Regions from separate parts of the Mesorhizobium sp. ArgA1 genome, predicted to be linked through region 1. Evidence: predicted binding sites of a transcription regulator. Region 1 holds the regulator's gene; each other region holds the start of a gene.
The links. Region 1 encodes LexA, which represses DNA repair genes until DNA is damaged. Its sites were predicted from a motif close to TGTTCNNNNTGTGTTCNG; they were not measured.

Region 2: a site for LexA is predicted at 2,772-2,789, ahead of dnaE (DNA polymerase III subunit alpha). Genes of this name have one in related genera too.
Region 3: a site for LexA is predicted at 1,914-1,931, ahead of ACWGTI_RS07450 (sel1 repeat family protein). Genes of this name have one in related genera too.

The regions. Positions count from the first base shown of each region.
Region 1 covers NZ_JBSKBQ010000003.1:83,137-88,968, forward strand. Annotated here, with positions in the region: gene ACWGTI_RS10140 (peptidyl-prolyl cis-trans isomerase) at 1-35, shown strand, start outside; gene trpD (anthranilate phosphoribosyltransferase) at 66-1,076, shown strand; gene trpC (indole-3-glycerol phosphate synthase TrpC) at 1,081-1,893, shown strand; gene moaC (cyclic pyranopterin monophosphate synthase MoaC) at 1,896-2,378, shown strand; gene ACWGTI_RS10160 (molybdopterin molybdotransferase MoeA) at 2,379-3,584, shown strand; gene lexA (transcriptional repressor LexA) at 3,703-4,446, shown strand; gene ACWGTI_RS10170 (ComEC/Rec2 family competence protein) at 4,440-5,832, opposite strand, start outside.
Region 2 covers NZ_JBSKBQ010000008.1:87,128-92,959, reverse strand. Annotated here, with positions in the region: gene dnaE (DNA polymerase III subunit alpha) at 1-2,647, opposite strand, end outside; gene ACWGTI_RS18650 (acetyl-CoA carboxylase biotin carboxylase subunit) at 2,908-4,920, opposite strand; gene ACWGTI_RS18645 (S-(hydroxymethyl)glutathione dehydrogenase/class III alcohol dehydrogenase) at 5,185-5,832, shown strand, end outside.
Region 3 covers NZ_JBSKBQ010000002.1:11,263-17,094, forward strand. Annotated here, with positions in the region: gene ACWGTI_RS07445 (branched-chain amino acid ABC transporter substrate-binding protein) at 18-1,139, opposite strand; gene ACWGTI_RS07450 (sel1 repeat family protein) at 1,515-1,781, opposite strand; gene ACWGTI_RS07455 (DUF2147 domain-containing protein) at 2,223-2,564, shown strand; gene ACWGTI_RS07460 (hypothetical protein) at 2,786-2,944, shown strand; gene ACWGTI_RS07465 (hypothetical protein) at 2,984-3,178, shown strand; gene ACWGTI_RS07470 (AMP nucleosidase) at 3,307-4,767, shown strand; gene ACWGTI_RS07475 (endonuclease/exonuclease/phosphatase family protein) at 4,907-5,832, shown strand, end outside.

The sequences.
Region 1 (5,832 bases):
ACCAGGCCGCCGTTGCCCAGGCCTTGGCTCAATGAGCGCCTTAACCCAATGAATGTCTTGGCCCCATGAGCGCGCTGAAGATCCATATCGCCAAGGTCGCCACCGGGACCGCGCTGACCTTTGACGAAGCGCGCGAAGCCTTCGACATCATCATGTCTGGCGACGCGACGCCTGGCCAGATCGGCGGCTTCCTGATGGCGCTGCGCGTGCGCGGCGAGACGGTGAGCGAGATTTCCGGCGCTGTCGCCACCATGCGCGCCAAGATGCTGCGCGTCGAAGCCCCTGAAGGCGCCATCGACATCGTCGGTACCGGCGGCGACAACTCGCACTCCGTCAACATCTCGACGGCTTCGGCCTTCGTCGTCGCCGGCTGCGGCGTGCCGGTGGCCAAGCATGGCAATCGCGGCCTGTCCTCGCTGACGGGCGCCGCCGACGTGCTGGTTGCGCTCGGTGTCAAGATCGATATCCCGCCGGAAGTGATCGGGCGCTGCATCCATGAGGCCGGCGTCGGCTTCATGTTCGCGCCGGCGCATCATCCTGCGATGAAGCATGTCGGCCCGACCCGCGTCGAACTCGGCACCCGCACCATCTTCAACCTGCTCGGCCCGCTGTCCAATCCGGCTGGCGTCAGCCGGCAGATGGTCGGCGTGTTCCTGCCGGAATGGATCGTGCCGGTGGCCGAGACATTGAAGGCGCTGGGCACAGAGCATGCCTGGGTCGTCCATGGCGACGGCTATGACGAGATCACCACTACCGGCGAGACGCAAGTTGCGGAACTTGCCGGCGGCGAGATCCGCCATTTTACGCTCACCCCGGAAGCAGTCGGCTTGCAGCGCCACACCAAGGAAGAGTTGCGCGGCGGCGACGCCGCCTACAACGCCAAGGCGTTGCGCGACATGCTGAGCGGCGCTGCCGGGGCCTATCGCGACACGGTGCTGATGAATGCCGGCGCCGGTATGGTGGTGGCGGGCAAGGCAACGACGCTGGCCGACGGCATGGCGGCGGCGGCACAAGCCATCGACAGCGGCCGGGCGCTGGGCGTGCTCGACAGGCTGGTCGAGATTTCGAACGGATAGGACCGTGGCTGACATTCTGCGCAAGATCGAGGCCTACAAGCGCGACGAGATCGCGACGGCAAAGGCGAAGATGCCGCTGGCCGAGATCAAGGCGCGGGCCAAGGACGCGGACGCGCCGCGCGGCTTTCTCAAGGCGCTTGAGGCGAAGCGCAGATCGGGCAGTTTCGGGCTGATCGCCGAAATCAAGAAAGCGAGCCCTTCCAAAGGCTTGATCCGCGCCGATTTCGACCCGCCAGCGCTGGCGCAGGCCTATGAGAAAGGCGGCGCCGCCTGTCTTTCGGTGCTGACCGATGCGCCGTCCTTCCAGGGCGCGCCGGAATTTCTCACCAACGCGCGCAAGGCGGTGTCGCTTCCCGCGCTGCGCAAGGATTTCCTGTTCGACCCCTATCAGGTCTACGAGGCACGCGCCTGGGGCGCCGATGCCATCCTGATCATCATGGCCAGCGTCGACGATGCCTTGGCTAGCGAACTGGAAGCGACCGCATTCGAACTCGGCATGGATGCGCTGATCGAGGTGCATGACGAGGCCGAGACGCAGCGCGCGGTAAAACTGTCGTCGCAGCTGATCGGCATCAACAACCGCAATCTGAGAACATTCGAGACCAGCCTTGAAACCTCGGAGCGGCTGGCTTCGATGGTGCCGGGCGGCCGATTGCTGGTCAGCGAAAGCGGCATTTTCACCCACGACGATTGCCTCAGGATGCAAAAGACCGGCATCGAAACCTTCCTTGTCGGCGAAAGCCTGATGCGGCAAGAGGATGTCGCCACGGCAACGCGCCTGCTTTTGACAGGCAAGGCGACAGCCGAGGTAGCCTGACGATGACAGCCGCCCTCACCCATCTCGGCGCCAAGGGCGAGGCCAACATGGTCGATGTCGGCGGCAAGGACGAGACGACGCGCACGGCAGTCGCCGAGGGCTTTGTCTCGATGCGGCCTGAAACCCTGAAGATGATCCTCGATGGCGACGCCAAGAAGGGCGATGTGCTGGGCACAGCGCGCATCGCCGGCATCATGGCGGCCAAGAAGACGCATGAGCTGATTCCGCTCTGCCATCCGCTGCTGTTGACCAAGGTGTCGGTCGACATCGAGCCGGATCCCGCTTTGCCCGGCCTCAGGGTCACCGCGCTCGCCCGCGTCACCGGCAAGACGGGCGTCGAGATGGAGGCGCTGACCGCTGCATCGGTGGCTTGCCTGACCATTTACGACATGGCCAAGGCGGTCGACCGCGCCATGATCATCTCCGGCATTAGGCTGGTGGAAAAGACCGGCGGCAAGTCCGGCGACTACAAGGCGGGTTCGTAAATGGCGCTGGTTCCGGTCGCCGAGGCGCTTCAACGCCTCCTCGACGGCGCTACCGTGCTGCGGGGTGAAAGCGTCGCGCTGGCGGATGCGGCCGGCCGGGTGCTGGCGGAGCCTGTCGTAGCGCTGCGCACCCAGCCGCCTTTCAACGCGTCCGCCATGGACGGCTATGCGGCGCGCGCGCAGGATGTGGCATCCGCCCCGGCGCGGCTTTCTGTAATCGGAATGGCGCCAGCCGGGCGCGGCTTTGACGGCACTGTCGGCAAGGGTGAGGCCGTGCGCGTCTTCACGGGCGCGCCGCTGCCTGGAGGCGCAGACACCATCGTCATCCAGGAAAATGTCAGGGATCTCGGCGGTGGCCAGGTCGAGGTCACCGAGCCGACGGCAAAGGAACGCAACATCCGCCGCCGGGGGTTGGATTTTGCGCAAGGTGACGTCCTGCTGGAGAAAGGCCGCGTGCTCGATCCGGCCGCACTTTCGCTGGCGGCATCGGCCAACCATCCGATGGTGAATGTGGTGCAACGGCCGCTGGTCGCCATCATCGCCACCGGCGACGAGTTGCTGCCGCCGGGCAGCGCGCTTGGCCCCGACCAGATCATCTCGTCCAATGCCTATGGCGTCGCGGCCGCCGCGCAATCGGTCGGCGCGCGCGCTCTCGATCTCGGTATCGCGGCCGACCGCAGGGAGGCGATTGCAGCACTGGTGCAGAAGGCAGTCGCGGCAAAGGCCGACGTCATCGTCACGCTCGGCGGAGCTTCGGTCGGCGACCACGACCTTGTGCACGACGTGCTTAACGGCGAAGGCATGAAGCTCGATTTCTGGAAGCTCGCCATGCGCCCGGGCAAGCCGCTGATGTTCGGGCGGCTCGGCGAAATCAGATGCATCGGCCTGCCCGGCAACCCGGTGGCGAGCCTGGTCTGCTCGCAACTGTTCCTGAAACCGCTTTTGGCGCAGCTGGGTGGCCGCGTCCATCGGCAGGATATGCGGCAGGCGCAGCTCGGCGCCGCGATGCCGGCCAACGATCTCAGGCAGGACTACGTGCGCGCCGTGGTCCGGGAAGAAGCCGGCGCACTTGTCGCAACGCCGTTCGGCATCCAGGATTCCTCGATGCTGAGAATGCTGGCCGACGCCAACGGCTTGATCGTGCGCGAGCCCTTCGCTCCGGCCGCCGCCGCGGGCGCCGCCTGCAGCGTGCTGATGTTACGCTGAACAAAACGTCAACACATTCATTAAACTTTAAAAGGTTGCGGAACACAACTGGAACAGATAGTGTTTGTTCTGGGTTTGTTTTTTCTGATTCTGGTTTCAGAACCCTCGGGGGGCCGCGATGCTGACGCGCAAACAACATGAACTCCTGATGTTCATTCATGAACGCCTGAAGGAGAGCGGAATCCCGCCGTCTTTCGACGAGATGAAGGAGGCGCTCGACCTCGCTTCCAAGTCCGGCATCCACCGCCTGATCACGGCGCTTGAGGAGCGCGGTTTCATTCGCCGGCTGCCGAACCGGGCGCGTGCGCTGGAAGTGCTGCGGCTGCCAGACTCGATTGCGCCCGGCCTCAATGCGGCGAAAAAGTTCTCACCAAGCGTCATCCAGGGCAGCCTCGGTCAAAACCAGGGCGGTCTCGGCCGCCAGATCAAGCCGGCCTCGCCATCGCGTTCGATGTCTGCCGGCAATGACGACGCGGTTTCGGCGGTGTCGATCCCGGTGATGGGACGCATCGCCGCCGGCGTGCCGATCGACGCCATCCAGCACCAGACGCATTCGATCTCGGTGCCGCCCGACATGATCATGGGCGGCGAACATTACGCGCTCGAGGTCAAGGGCGACTCGATGATCGAGGCCGGCATTTTCGACGGCGACACGGTCATCATCCGCAATGCCGACACCGCCAGCCCCGGCGAGATCATCGTGGCGCTGGTCGACGACGAGGAAGCGACGCTGAAACGCTTTCGCCGCAAGGGCGCCTCGATCGCGCTGGAAGCCGCCAATCCGGCCTATGAGACCCGCATCTTCGGGCCGGACCGGGTCAAGGTGCAGGGCAAGCTGGTCGGGCTGATCAGGCGTTACTGAGCCGGCTTGGGTTTGTACTTTTCGCGCTGCTTGTAAGGCGGCAGGCCGCGTGCTTCGCGTGAGAAGTGGCGTTGCTCGTGCCAGGGACGGTAGGGCTTGTCGACGGCGAAGCGAATGGTTGGGGCTGTCGCGGCCGATTGCGGATCGAAGAAGACGGCGGCACTACCATCGCGGGCAAGCTGCTTCTTGGTCACGACCAGAACCAACGGGTCGCGGCACGGATTGTAGGCGGTGGCGTCGTCGATGACGATCAGGCTCGCGAAAGCGCAGGCTGGCTGGGCTGTCTTGCGGTCTTTTGCAAGCGCGACAATGGCTCCGGACGGGTGCCGGGCAATGCAGAGATCGCCTGTGCAGTAGAAGGGTGAGCCGGGCGGCAGGTCGAGCGGATCGAGATCGAACCGCCTGTCTCCCGTCTCAAATGTCTCGGGCTGAATGATGGTCTCGGCCATCAGCGCCCGTTTCCAGTTGTCGGTGGTGAATTCGTTTGCGCGCTCCCGGTTGAGAGCGAGCTCGCCGCCACCGATCGGCACGGCCACCAGATGCGCGTCCTCGGAAATGAGCACATCGGGCGTGCGCACCTGCGGCACCGTCAACAGACCGGCCAGCGCGAAAGGCACGGCCGCCAGTCTGAGCCAGGTGGTGGCCATGGTCGCGATGACCAGTGCAACCGTTGCCAGCAATACGGACTGGATGGAGATCAGCCCGACGGCATCGAGCGGCGAACGCTCGGAGATCCAGGCAGAGATCGCGATCATTGCCGTCAGGCCCTTGCCCATGACGTAGAGGAACGGCCCGTCCGCGCCGAACGGCATGGCCAGCGCGCTGAGCACTCCGAATGGCATGACAACCAGCGATACGATCGGCATCACGGTGAGATTGGCGAGCAGGCTGAGCGGCGACACACGCTGGAAATGCCAGATCGCGAACAGCAACGTGGCGCTGCCGGCAATGATCGAGGTCATGGCGAGGCCGCCCATGCCAGCCAAGAATCTTCGCGACAGAAAACCGGCAAGGGAGCGCTTTGTCGGCGGCGTTCTCACTTTGTCGGCGCGGTAGTCGGCCCAGCCGGCATAGGCGCCGACAAGGGCGGCGGTGGCAGCAAACGACATCTGAAAGCTCGGGCCGACAACCTCATGCGGCGACACCAGGATGACGGCGATGGCCGAGATTGCCAGATTGCGCATGGTGAGCGCGGCACGATCGAACAGCACCGCGATGAGCATCACCGCCAACATGATGAAGCTGCGCTCTGCGGCGACCACGATGCCTGAAATGACGAGATAGGCGGCGATCGAGACGAGTGCCACGGCGGCCGCATATTTCTTCACCGGCCGGCGCGAGGAGAAATCGGGAAACAGCGCGAAGGCGCCACGCAGCAACGCCATG
Region 2 (5,832 bases), on a different contig from region 1:
GCTTTTCGCCACGCATCGCGACGATGTGCTCGACTGCCGCGTCGCCGACGCCCTTGAGCGCCGCCAGCGAGTAATAGATCCGGTTTTCGCCGACCTCGAAGTCGCGAAAACTCGACATCACCGAAGGCGCCACCACCTCGATGCCGAGGCGCAGCGCATCCTGGCGGAAATCGGCGAGCTTGTCGGTGTTGCCCATGTCGAGCGTCATCGACGCGGCCAGGAATTCCACCGGATAATGCGCCTTGAGATAGGCGGTCTGGTAGGAAACCACGGCGTAGGCCGCGGCATGCGATTTGTTGAAGCCGTAGTCGGCGAACTTGGCAAGAAGGTCGAAGATGAAGTCGGCCTGCGGCTTGCCGACGCCGCGCTCGACGGCGCCGGTGACGAAACGCTCGCGCTGTTTGTCCATCTCGGCGCGGATCTTCTTGCCCATGGCGCGGCGCAGAAGGTCGGCTTCGCCGAGCGAGTAGCCGGAAAGCTCCTGCGCGATCTGCATGACCTGTTCCTGGTAGACGATGACGCCTTGCGTCTCCTTCACCAGATGGTCGATCTTGGGATGGATCGAGGCCATCTCCTCCTCGCCATGCTTTCTGGCATTGTAGGTCGGGATGTTCTCCATCGGGCCGGGGCGGTAGAGCGCCACCAGCGCGATGATGTCCTCGATGCAGTCGGGCCGCATGCCGATCAGCGCCTTGCGCATGCCGGCACTTTCCACCTGGAACACACCGACCACTTCGCCGCGCGACAGCATGGCGTAGGTTTCAGGATCGTCGAGCGGGATCGTCGCCAGGTCGATCTCGATGCCGCGGCGGCGGATCAGCTTCACCGCCGTCTCCAGCACCGTCAGCGTCTTGAGGCCGAGGAAGTCGAATTTCACCAGCCCTGCCTGCTCGACATATTTCATGTTGAACTGGGTGACCGGCATGTCCGAGCGCGGATCGCGGTACATCGGCACCAGCTCCGACAACGGCCGGTCGCCTATGACGATGCCGGCGGCATGCGTCGAGGCGTGGCGGTAGAGCCCTTCGAGTTTCTGCGCCATATCGAGCAGCGTCTGGACGATCGGCTCCTTCTCGGCCTCTTCGGCAAAACGCGGCTCGTTGGCGATGGCGTCCGCCAGCTTGACCGGATTGGCCGGGTTCTGCGGCACCATTTTGGACAGCTTGTCGACCTGGCCGTAAGGCATCTGCAGCACGCGGCCGACGTCGCGCAGCACGGCGCGCGCCTGCAGCGTACCGAAGGTGATGATCTGCCCCACCTGGTCGCGGCCGTATTTCTGCTGGACGTAGCGGATCACCTCTTCGCGCCGGTCCTGGCAGAAGTCGATATCGAAGTCGGGCATCGACACGCGGTCGGGATTGAGGAAGCGCTCAAACAGCAGCGAGAAGCGCAAAGGGTCGATGTCGGTGATGGTGGTGGAATAGGCGACCAACGATCCGGCGCCCGAACCGCGGCCGGGCCCGACCGGAATGCCTTGCGCCTTCGCCCATTTGATGAAGTCGGCAACGATCAGGAAGTAGCCGGGGAACTTCATCTTCTCGATGATGGAAAGCTCGAAATCGAGCCGCTCGCGATACTGCTCGGCGGTATAGCCGGCAGTGGGTCCATGGGCCGCCAGCCGCGCGTCGAGCCCTTCATGGGCCTGGCGGCGCAATTCGTCTGCCTCGGCCTTCAGCGCCACCTCATTGTCGGCGACATCGCCGCCGGTAAAGCGCGGCAGGATCGGGTTGCGGTTCTTCGGATAATAGGAGCAGCGCAGCGCGATCTCGACGGTGTTGTCGATCGCTTCCGGCAGATCGGCGAACAGTCGTGCCATATCGGCCTGGCTGCGCAGGAAATTGTCCGATGTCAGCCTGCGGCGGTTGTCGGCGGCAACGACCGAACCTTCGGCAATGGCGATCAGCGCGTCATGCGCGTCATAGTCGTCGCGCGCGGAAAAGAACGCCTCATTGGTGGCGACCAGCGGCAGGTCATGGATATAGGCAAGATCGACCGATGATTTCTCGATGGCGCGGTCATAGCCGGACACGCGGTCCAGCTCGACATAGAGCCGGTCGCCAAACAGCGCCTTGAGCGCCAGCAACCTCGCTTCGGCGAGGTCGCGGCGGTCTTCCTTCAGCGCTCGGCCGATCGGACCGCGCGGCCCGCCGCTGAGGCAGATCAGGCCATCGCTATGGCCCTCCAGCATTGCTGACGTCAGATGCACGGGCTCGCCCGGCGGCGTCTCCAGATAGACCTGGCTGACCAGCCTGACCAGATTGCCATAACCGGCCTCGGTGGCGGCCAGCAGCACCACGGCATGCATCTCCGGACCATGACGGCGGCGGTCGCGCTGCGCGTCGCTCGTCTCGCCGGAAAAAGCGAGATCGACCTGGCAGCCAATGATCGGCTGGATACCCTCCTTCACCGCCTTCTGGGCGAATTCCAGCGCGCCGAACAGATTGTTGGTGTCGGTGACGGCGATTGCCGGGCACTCGTCCTTGACGGCATGGCCGACAATGGCGGCGACCTGCAAGGCGCCTTCGAGCAGCGAGTAGGCCGAATGCACGCGCAGATGGATGAACGGACGCGCCGGCGTCTCCGGGCGCGCGGCAGCAATCGCTGCTTCGCGCTTCAGGGGGTCGCGTGGAAGTTTGTCATCCGCCATGATTTATCGCGCCTAAGGCTTTGAGTCGATGGAGATGTATTGTCCCGGACCGGGCTATGCCAGTCCAGCACAAACGACCACCGACCACAGGCTTCCGTGCCCGCGCCAGCTCAACTCAGAGATTGGTTCGAAATTCGCTCCGGCGAGTCATATGATGGTGGTTTCGAGAACCGGCGCGCAGCGGACTTTTGGGTCCGTGAGCACCGGAAGCGCAGAAAACGCCTTCAGATGGCCGCCGGAGTAGAATTTCCAAACAATCTCTAGGCGAATTCCATGATCACCGCGTCCACCGCCAAGCTGTCGCCCGGTTTGGCGTTGAGTTTCGACACGACAAGATCACGGTCGGCGCGCAGCACGTTTTCCATTTTCATTGCCTCGACCACGGCCAGCGTCTCGCCGGCCTTGACCTCCTGGCCCTCAAGGACCGCAATCGACACGACCAGCCCCGGCATCGGGCAAAGCAGCAGCTTGGACGTGTCCGGCGCCACCTTTTCCGGCATCAGCTTTTCCAGCTCAGCCGTGCGCGGCAACATGGCGCGTGCCATCACCGACATGCCCTTCCAGGCGATGCGCAGACCGTTCGGCAGCGGCCTGATCTGCGCCGTGACCTTGCGGGCGCCCACCTGACCGCGCCAGATCAGATCGCCCGGCCGCCAGTCGGACGTCACCGTCAGCGCCTTGCCGCCATCGACCGACAGGTCGATTTCCATCGGAATGGAGATCATGCCCTCGGTCATCGAAGCCTGGAGATAGTCCTCGCCGACCTTCACCACCCAGTCACGCTTGAGCGCCCCCGAATGCGGCGCCAGTCGCCCGCTTAAGCGATCGAGCCGGTCGCGGCGCAAAAGTTCGACCGCCGTGGCGATCGCCGCCAGCACCGCCTTTTCGTCAGCGTCCGGAACGATCGGCGCGAAACCGTCCGGATATTCCTCAGCAATGAAGCCCGTCGATATCCGCCCTTCGCGCCAGCGCGGATGCTGCATCAGCGCTGCCAGGAACGGAATGTTGTGCTCGATACCGTCGACGACGAAACTGTCCAACGCTTCCGACATGGCGTCGATCGCCGCCAGCCGCGTCGGCGCCCAGGTGCAGAGCTTGGCCACCATCGGGTCATAAAACAAAGAAATCTCGGAGCCTTCGGTGACGCCGGTGTCGTTTCGGATGACGATGTCGCCGAACGTGCCCTCCTCTGGCGGCCGGTAGCGCGTCAACCGGCCGATCGACGGCAGGAAATTGCGATAGGGATCTTCGGCATAGAGGCGGCTTTCCACCGCCCAGCCGTTCAGCTTGACGTCGCTCTGCTTTATCGCGAGCTTTTCGCCGGCGGCGACGCGGATCATCTGCTCGACCAGATCGATACCGGTGACGAGCTCCGTCACCGGGTGCTCGACCTGCAATCTCGTATTCATTTCAAGAAAATAGAAGTTCTTTTCAGCGTCGACGATGAACTCGACGGTGCCGGCGCTCTGATAGTCGACCGCCCGAGCCAGCGCGACTGCCTGCTCGCCCATGGCCTTCCTGGTCTTGGCATCGAGAAACGGCGATGGCGCCTCTTCGGCGACCTTCTGGTTGCGGCGCTGGATCGAGCATTCGCGCTCGCCGAGATAGAGCGCGGTGCCATGTGCGTCGGCCAGTACCTGGATCTCGATATGGCGCGGATCGACGACGAATTTCTCGATGAAGACGCGGTCGTCGCCGAACGAGCTTTTGGCTTCGGAACGCGCCCGGTCGAAACCGTCGCGCACTTCCGATTGGCTCCAGGCGATGCGCATGCCCTTGCCGCCTCCACCGGCCGAAGCCTTGATCATCACGGGATAACCGATCTCACCGGCTATTCTTTCGGCATGGTCGGCATTCTCGATGACGCCAAGCCAGCCGGGCACCGTGGAAACCTTGGCAGCATTGGCAAACTTCTTCGATTCGATCTTGTCGCCCATCGCCTTGATCGCCTTGGGCTTGGGGCCGATGAAGACAATGCCCTCAGCCTCCAGCGCCTCGCAGAAGGCCGCACGCTCCGAGAGAAAGCCGTAGCCGGGATGCACGGCCTGAGCCCCTGTTTCCTTGCACGCGGCGATGATCTTTTCCGGCAGGAGATAGCTCTGCGCGGCTGGCGAAGGCCCGATATGCACGGCTTGGTCAGCCATTTCGACATGCACGGCGTCACGATCGGCGTCGGAATAGACCGCGACGGTGGCAATGCCCATCTTGCGCGCCGTCTTGATCACGCGGCAAGCGATCTCGCCGCGATTGGCGATCAGGATTTTCGTGAACATGCAGACGTCGTTCCTCCGGCGAAGCCATCCTGTTCTATGGACTATCCAGCCTTGTCTCAAGGGGTGGACGTTTGTTGCCGTCCGGCCTGATTGTGGCCCCTGCGCCGAAAAACGTCGCAAGAAAAGTTGGCCGCCATCCCCGAACCCGGTAAGGTGGCCGTGGGCTCATAACAAACGGCAGACTGGCGTCTCGCCTTGCCAGGCAAGCCGAACAAGACTGGCGTAACCTGACACTTACACATTGCTTTGGGAGGGATCTGTCCGATGAAAACTCGCGCCGCTGTCGCTGTCGCTGCCGGAAAGCCGCTGGAGATCATGGAGGTCGACCTCGACGGACCGCGCGAAGGCGAGGTGCTGGTAGAGATCAAGGCGACCGGCATTTGCCACACCGACGAGTTCACACTCTCGGGCGCCGACCCTGAAGGCCTGTTCCCGGCGATCCTCGGCCATGAAGGCGCCGGCATCGTCGTCGATGTCGGCAAGGGCGTCACTTCGGTCAAAAAGGGCGACCATGTCATCCCGCTCTACACGCCCGAATGCCGGCAGTGCCCGTCCTGCCTGTCGCGCAAGACCAACCTCTGCACCGCCATCCGCGCCACCCAGGGCCAAGGCTTGATGCCGGACGGTTCGTCGCGCTTCTCGATCGGCAAGGACAAGATTTTTCACTATATGGGGTGCTCGACCTTCTCCAACTTCACCGTGCTGCCCGAGATCGCGGTGGCCAAGGTCAACCCGGACGCCCCCTTCGACAAGATCTGCTACATCGGCTGCGGCGTCACCACCGGCATCGGCGCTGTCATCAACACCGCCAAGGTCGAGCAAGGTGCGACCGCCGTTGTCTTCGGTCTCGGCGGCATCGGCTTGAACGTCATCCAGGGCCTGAAGCTGGCCGGCGCCGACATGATCATCGGC
Region 3 (5,832 bases), on a different contig from region 1:
CAGGAGCACGCGGACGATTACTGCGCGATAGGCGCGTATTTGCCGTCATGCCACTGGTTGATGTCGTAGCTGGCATTCTTCAGATCGCCCTTCTCGTCGAAGGTGACCTCGCCGACCACGGTGCTGAACGGCGTGCCGTTCTTCAGCGCTTCGGCAACCTTGACCGGATCGGCGGTTCCGGCGCGCTTGATGCCCTCTGCAAAGGCCTGAACGACGGCGTAGGAGAACAGCGTGAAGCCTTCCGGCACGAAGCCGCCCGCCTTGATCTTGGCGATGGCCTCCTTGGCTTCGGGCTTGGCCTGCGGGTCGGACGGGAAGACGAACATGGTGCCTTCACCGGCCGGGCCGGCGACCTGCCAGAATTCCGGCGTGGCGATCGAGTCCGGCATGATCAACTGGAACTTGACGTTCTGCTCCGCCGACTGGCGCAGGATCAGGCCGGCCTCGGGATGGTAACCGCCGAAATAGACGACGTCGGCCTTGAGGTCCTTCAGCTTGGTGACGAGCGCCGAATAGTCCTTTTCGCCGGCATTGATGCCTTCATAGTCGATTTCCTTGAGACCGCCGGTATTCATCGTCGCCTTGACGGCATCGGCCACGCCCTGGCCGTAGGCGCTCTTGTCATGCAGGATGACGACATTCTTGCCGGCATATTTCTTGGCGATCCACGGGCCCATGAAGGCGCCCTGCGCGTCGTCGCGCGTATAGAGGCGCATGATTGTCGGCCAACCGGCCTTGGCGGCGGCATCGGTCAGCTCGGGATTGGAGGCGGACGGGCTCATCATCAGCGCGCCGGCTTCGGCGTAGACGGCCGAGGCCGGAATGGCGGAGCCCGAGCAGGCGTGGCCATCGACGAACTTGACGCTGTTGGCGACGATGCGATTGGCGACGGAAACCGCCTGCTTGGGATCGCACTGGTCATCCTCGATGTCGAGCTTGATCATCGAACCGTTGACACCGCCGGCGGCGTTGATCGCGTCGGCGGCTGCCGTTGCGCCCTGCTTGAACTGATCGCCGATCGTGGCGAGTTGTCCGGTCATCGGGCCGACCACCGAAATGGTAATGTCATCGGCAAAGGCAACCGGCGCGCTCATCATCAGGCCAAATACGGCCGCGCTCAAAATACCCATTTTTTTCATGGTGATAGAACTCCTCCCACACTCGCGCAGCCGCTCTGGCCGCGCTTCTTTCAGAAGGCGGGACAATTTCATCCTTCACTGGGCCTGTCTAGGCGCATCGGCGCCACTCGATTGGGCCTCTTCAACGCAAAAAGCCACGCCAGCCTTGTTCCGGCCGGTCGTGGCTTTTTGCTCTTGGAGCAGTCCCCATGCGCCCCCGCGCCACGAAAACCTGCTCGTCGTCCCCATTGTGCGCGGCTGGACCTTGTCGGCCTGCCGCGTCCTTGTTCTTCGTTGTCGACCGTCTTGCCGCGGCCCTGTTATTTCACCGGTTCCAGCCGTCTTTTGCGGTTTCGATCCCGGGGCTTCCCTGTTTTAGATAATCTGCCTGCGATCTCAGTGGATGGTCATCCATTCGCGGGCTTCACGCAGCGCCCTGGCGATCTCGACCTTGGACATTGCAGCCGACAGTTCCGAGCGCAGTTCGGCGGCGCGGACCGAGCCCTTGATGGCGGCGATGTTGAACCATTTGTGGGCGGCAACGACATCGGTCTCGCAATCGCGGCCGGTCGCATACATCATGCCCAGTTCGAAGAGAATGTCGGCCTGGGCAGTTGCCCCCATGGCGCCGAAGCCGGCTTCAAGCATTTCAAAACGTGCCATTTTAGTCCCCTGTCTGGCTCCCGAGAGCGGGCCTTTTCTGTCCCCGGTGTCCCCTGGGGAGCCGCTCTTTCGATGCTTTCGAGAATGAAGCCGAGCCTTGAATCCGTCGTTAAACGGCGTGCTTAATTTGGAGAAAACAAAGCTAAAACAAGAGGTAAACGCGGAAATTCGTTAAGGATACAAAGCCAGCAATCGCGCTGTTTCGTACCGGATTTGACGAAAATTTGCCGGGCGTCGGTCAACACTCCGCTAACCACAGGAAGCAAAGCCGGCGCGTCGATCGTTTCATTTCCTGGTCGCCGAGCGTTTTGTCGACCTCATGAAAATTGCAAAACCTTCCCTCACGGCACCCGCTTTTGTTTTGCCGGGAGCTGGATTAGCTTACGTTTGCGTAAGGGGCAGGGAGGCGGCGCTCCACGTAAAACCACAGGGAGGACAGATATGTTTCGCAAAGTGAGCTTGGCCGTGACGGCCACATTGATGATGGCGGGCGCGGCCTGGGCCGATCCGATCGAAGGCAATTGGAAGACGCAAGCCGGCGACACCGCACTCATTGGCGGCAGCGGTTCATTCTCCATCACCCTGAAGACCGGCAAATATGCCGGCAAGACCATCGGTTCGCTCAAGGCGACCGGGAACAACAAATATGCCGGCAACATCACAGATCCGGCAAACGACAAGACCTATTCCGGCAAGGCCACACTGTCGGGTACCTCGCTGAAGATGAGCGGCTGCGTGCTCGGCGGGCTGATCTGCAAGAGCCAGACCTGGCAGAAGCTCTGAGCTTGCTGTTTTGACGCAACGATAACGGGGCCAGCTGGCCCCGTTTCCTTTTCCAGGTGCCCACGGCCTACCGGCATAGGCGCACCTCGCGGCCTGTAATCGGGCCAACGCTCTTCCTAAAACATCGTCAATCACTTTGAACCGCAGATGAACGCCGGCATCAGAGCCGGTTCAGTCGCATCAGGGCATTTTGATGGCGTGTTCAAGGAGACACCACCCAAATGCTCGCTCGCCGCTTCACCATCGTCTGCCTGTTGATGAGCCTGTTCGGCATGTTCTTCGCCATTCTCGTGGCCGAAGCCGGCCGTCCCGCGCGCTCCTGGGATGCAGGAAGTTCCAACGCCTGCCAGTTCAATTGCATGAACCATTTCCGCCCCTGAGACGACAAAGACGTAGATCCAAACAGAAAAGCCAAAGCCATGAACCGCACAGCCATCAACGCCCTCAAGACCCTTCGGCTTCTGCCGCGGGCGGCGCTCGTCCTGATCGTGCTGTCGGCGCCGGTCCTGGCCATGCCCATGATGCGGGCCGACGCCGACACGACGATCGACGCGCCGGCGACGAAGAAGCATGGCGTTGGCTTTGTTCTGCTGGTCAGCCTGCAGCGCGGGTGAGGTGTGCCAGAATAAATCTTCGCCTTGGCCGCCTTGGTGGCCACCCTCCCCCTCCCAAGTGCGGCCTCAAGTCTCTATATTAGGCCATGGAAAAGCGAATCTACCCACAAGCTATCGAATCGGTCGTCATGCCGGAGCCTTTCGGCAAGAAGAGCTTCGACGACGCCAGAAGGGCCGTGGCCGCCTTGCAGGCGCTCTACGACCGCAACACCAAATTCCTGCGTGACTCCTTTGCGGCACTTGCCGCCGGCGGCGACGAAAGCAAGCGCTACCGTGCCTTCTACCCGGAGATCGGCGTCACCACCAATTCATTCACCCAGATCGACTCGCGCCAGGCATACGGCCACATGCCGACGCCGGGGCATTTCTCGACCACCATCACCCAGCCGGCGCTGTTCGAAACCTATCTCGTCGAGCAGCTTCGGCTCATCATGCGCAATCACGGCGTGCCGGTTACGGTTTCGGAATCAACCACGCCGATCCCGCTGCATTTCGCCTTCCTGGAAGGCTCACATGTCGATGGCGCCGCCGCCGAGCGCATCAAGCGGCCGATCCGCGACCTGTTCGACGTTCCGGATCTCGACGGCACCGACGACCAGATCGCCAATGGCACATTCGAAGTGGCGTTCGGCGAACCGAGGCCGCTGGCGCCGTTCACGGCGCAACGCATCGACTATTCGCTGCACCGCATGACGCATTACACGGCGACCAGCCCGCAGCATTTCCAGAACTTCGTGCTGTTCACCAACTACCAGTTCTACATCGACGAGTTCGTCGCCCGCGCCCGGACCCAGATGGCGGAAGGCGGCCACGGCTATACCGAATTCGTCGAGCCCGGCAATGTCGTCACCAAGGCCGGGCAGAGCGCGCCCAGCGAAGGCGTGGCGGCGCCACGCCTGCCGCAGATGCCGGCCTATCATATGAAGAAGCCAAACCATGGCGGCATCACCATGGTCAACATCGGCGTCGGCCCGTCCAACGCCAAGACGATCACCGACCATATCGCGGTACTCAGGCCACATGCCTGGCTGATGCTCGGCCATTGCGCCGGCCTGCGCAACACGCAGGCGCTGGGCGACTATGTGCTGGCGCATGCATATGTCAGGGAGGACCATGTGCTGGATGACGACCTGCCGGTGTGGGTGCCGATCCCGCCGCTGGCCGAGATCCAGGTGGCGCTGCAGGAGGCGGTCGCCGAAGTCACCGGACTTTCCGGCTACGATCTCAAGCGCATCATGCGCACCGGCACTGTCGCCACCATCGACAACCGCAACTGGGAACTGCGCGACCAGCGCGGACCGGTGCAGCGGCTGTCGCAGTCGCGCGCCATCGCGCTCGACATGGAATCGGCCACCATTGCCGCCAATGGCTTCCGCTTCCGCGTTCCCTACGGCACGCTGCTTTGCGTCTCGGACAAGCCGCTGCATGGCGAACTGAAGCTGCCCGGCATGGCGACCGAGTTCTACAAGCGGCAGGTGGCGCAGCATCTGACCATCGGCATCAAGGCGATGGAAAAGCTGGCGGAAATGCCGATGGAAAGGCTGCATTCGCGCAAACTGAGAAGCTTTTCGGAGACGGCGTTCCAGTAGACGGCCTTCCAGTAGACGTTGGCTGCGAGGCATTTCGTCATCTTGATTGGGCCGCATTTCCGCCGATAACAGGCCTGACACCCCTTGGCCCGGCACTCTGGGCAATGCAAAACCTGGTCTGATGGCACGCGTGCGAAACATGATGGCTTCGATGGCGTTCCTGGCAATGCTGGGCCTCTCGGTCGTGCTTGTGGTCGGGTTCTTCGGCGCACTGCATCCCGCCTTCGATTCCTTCGCCCATTTCCGTATCCATCTGGCCGTGCTGATGGCGCTGATCGCGCTGCCGCTGCTTGCCACCCCGTTTCGCCTGCAGGCGGGTGTGGGCCTGCTCTTGGCCGTGGCTGCGTTCGCCAGCACGTTGAGCACCTTGCCGCGGCTGTGGCCGGTGCAGGCCGCCGGTGACGCCGAGCCCGGCAACGAGGTGGTCTATCGGCTGCTGCAGATGAACCTGCGCTTCAACAATCCGACACCCAAGAAGGTTCTTTCGCTGATCGGGCGGACCAACCCCGACGTGATCACGCTCGACGAAGTCTCGGCGATGTGGGCAACCGAACTGGGCTATATCACTGCTGCCTATCCCTATCGCATCCTTTGCGCTTACCCCAACGGCGTTTTCGGCGTGGCGCTCCTGTCCAGGCGGCCGTTTGCCGTCGGTACCGAACCGTATTGCGAACCGCGCGGCGCGATGGCGACCGCCACGGTCGACTTCGGTGGCATCGGCGTCGATGTCGCGGCGATCCATCTGAGCTGGCCGTGGCCGAAGGAACAATACTGGCAGATCGGCGAGTTGACGAAGACGCTCACCTCGCTCGGCGAGACGGCGATCATGGCCGGCGACTGCAACGCCGTGCCGTGGAGCGCTGCGGTGCGGCGCGTCGCCTCGCTCGGCGGACTGACCGTGATGCCGTCGGCCGGGCCGAGCTGGATTCACCGGACGCTGCCCGACTTCCTGCGCCGCTATGCGGGCCTGCCGATCGACCAGGTGTTCTCGAAGGGCGGGGTGACCATCCTGTCGTCAACCCGGATGGAAGACACGGGCTCTGACCATCTGCCGGTGATGGTGGA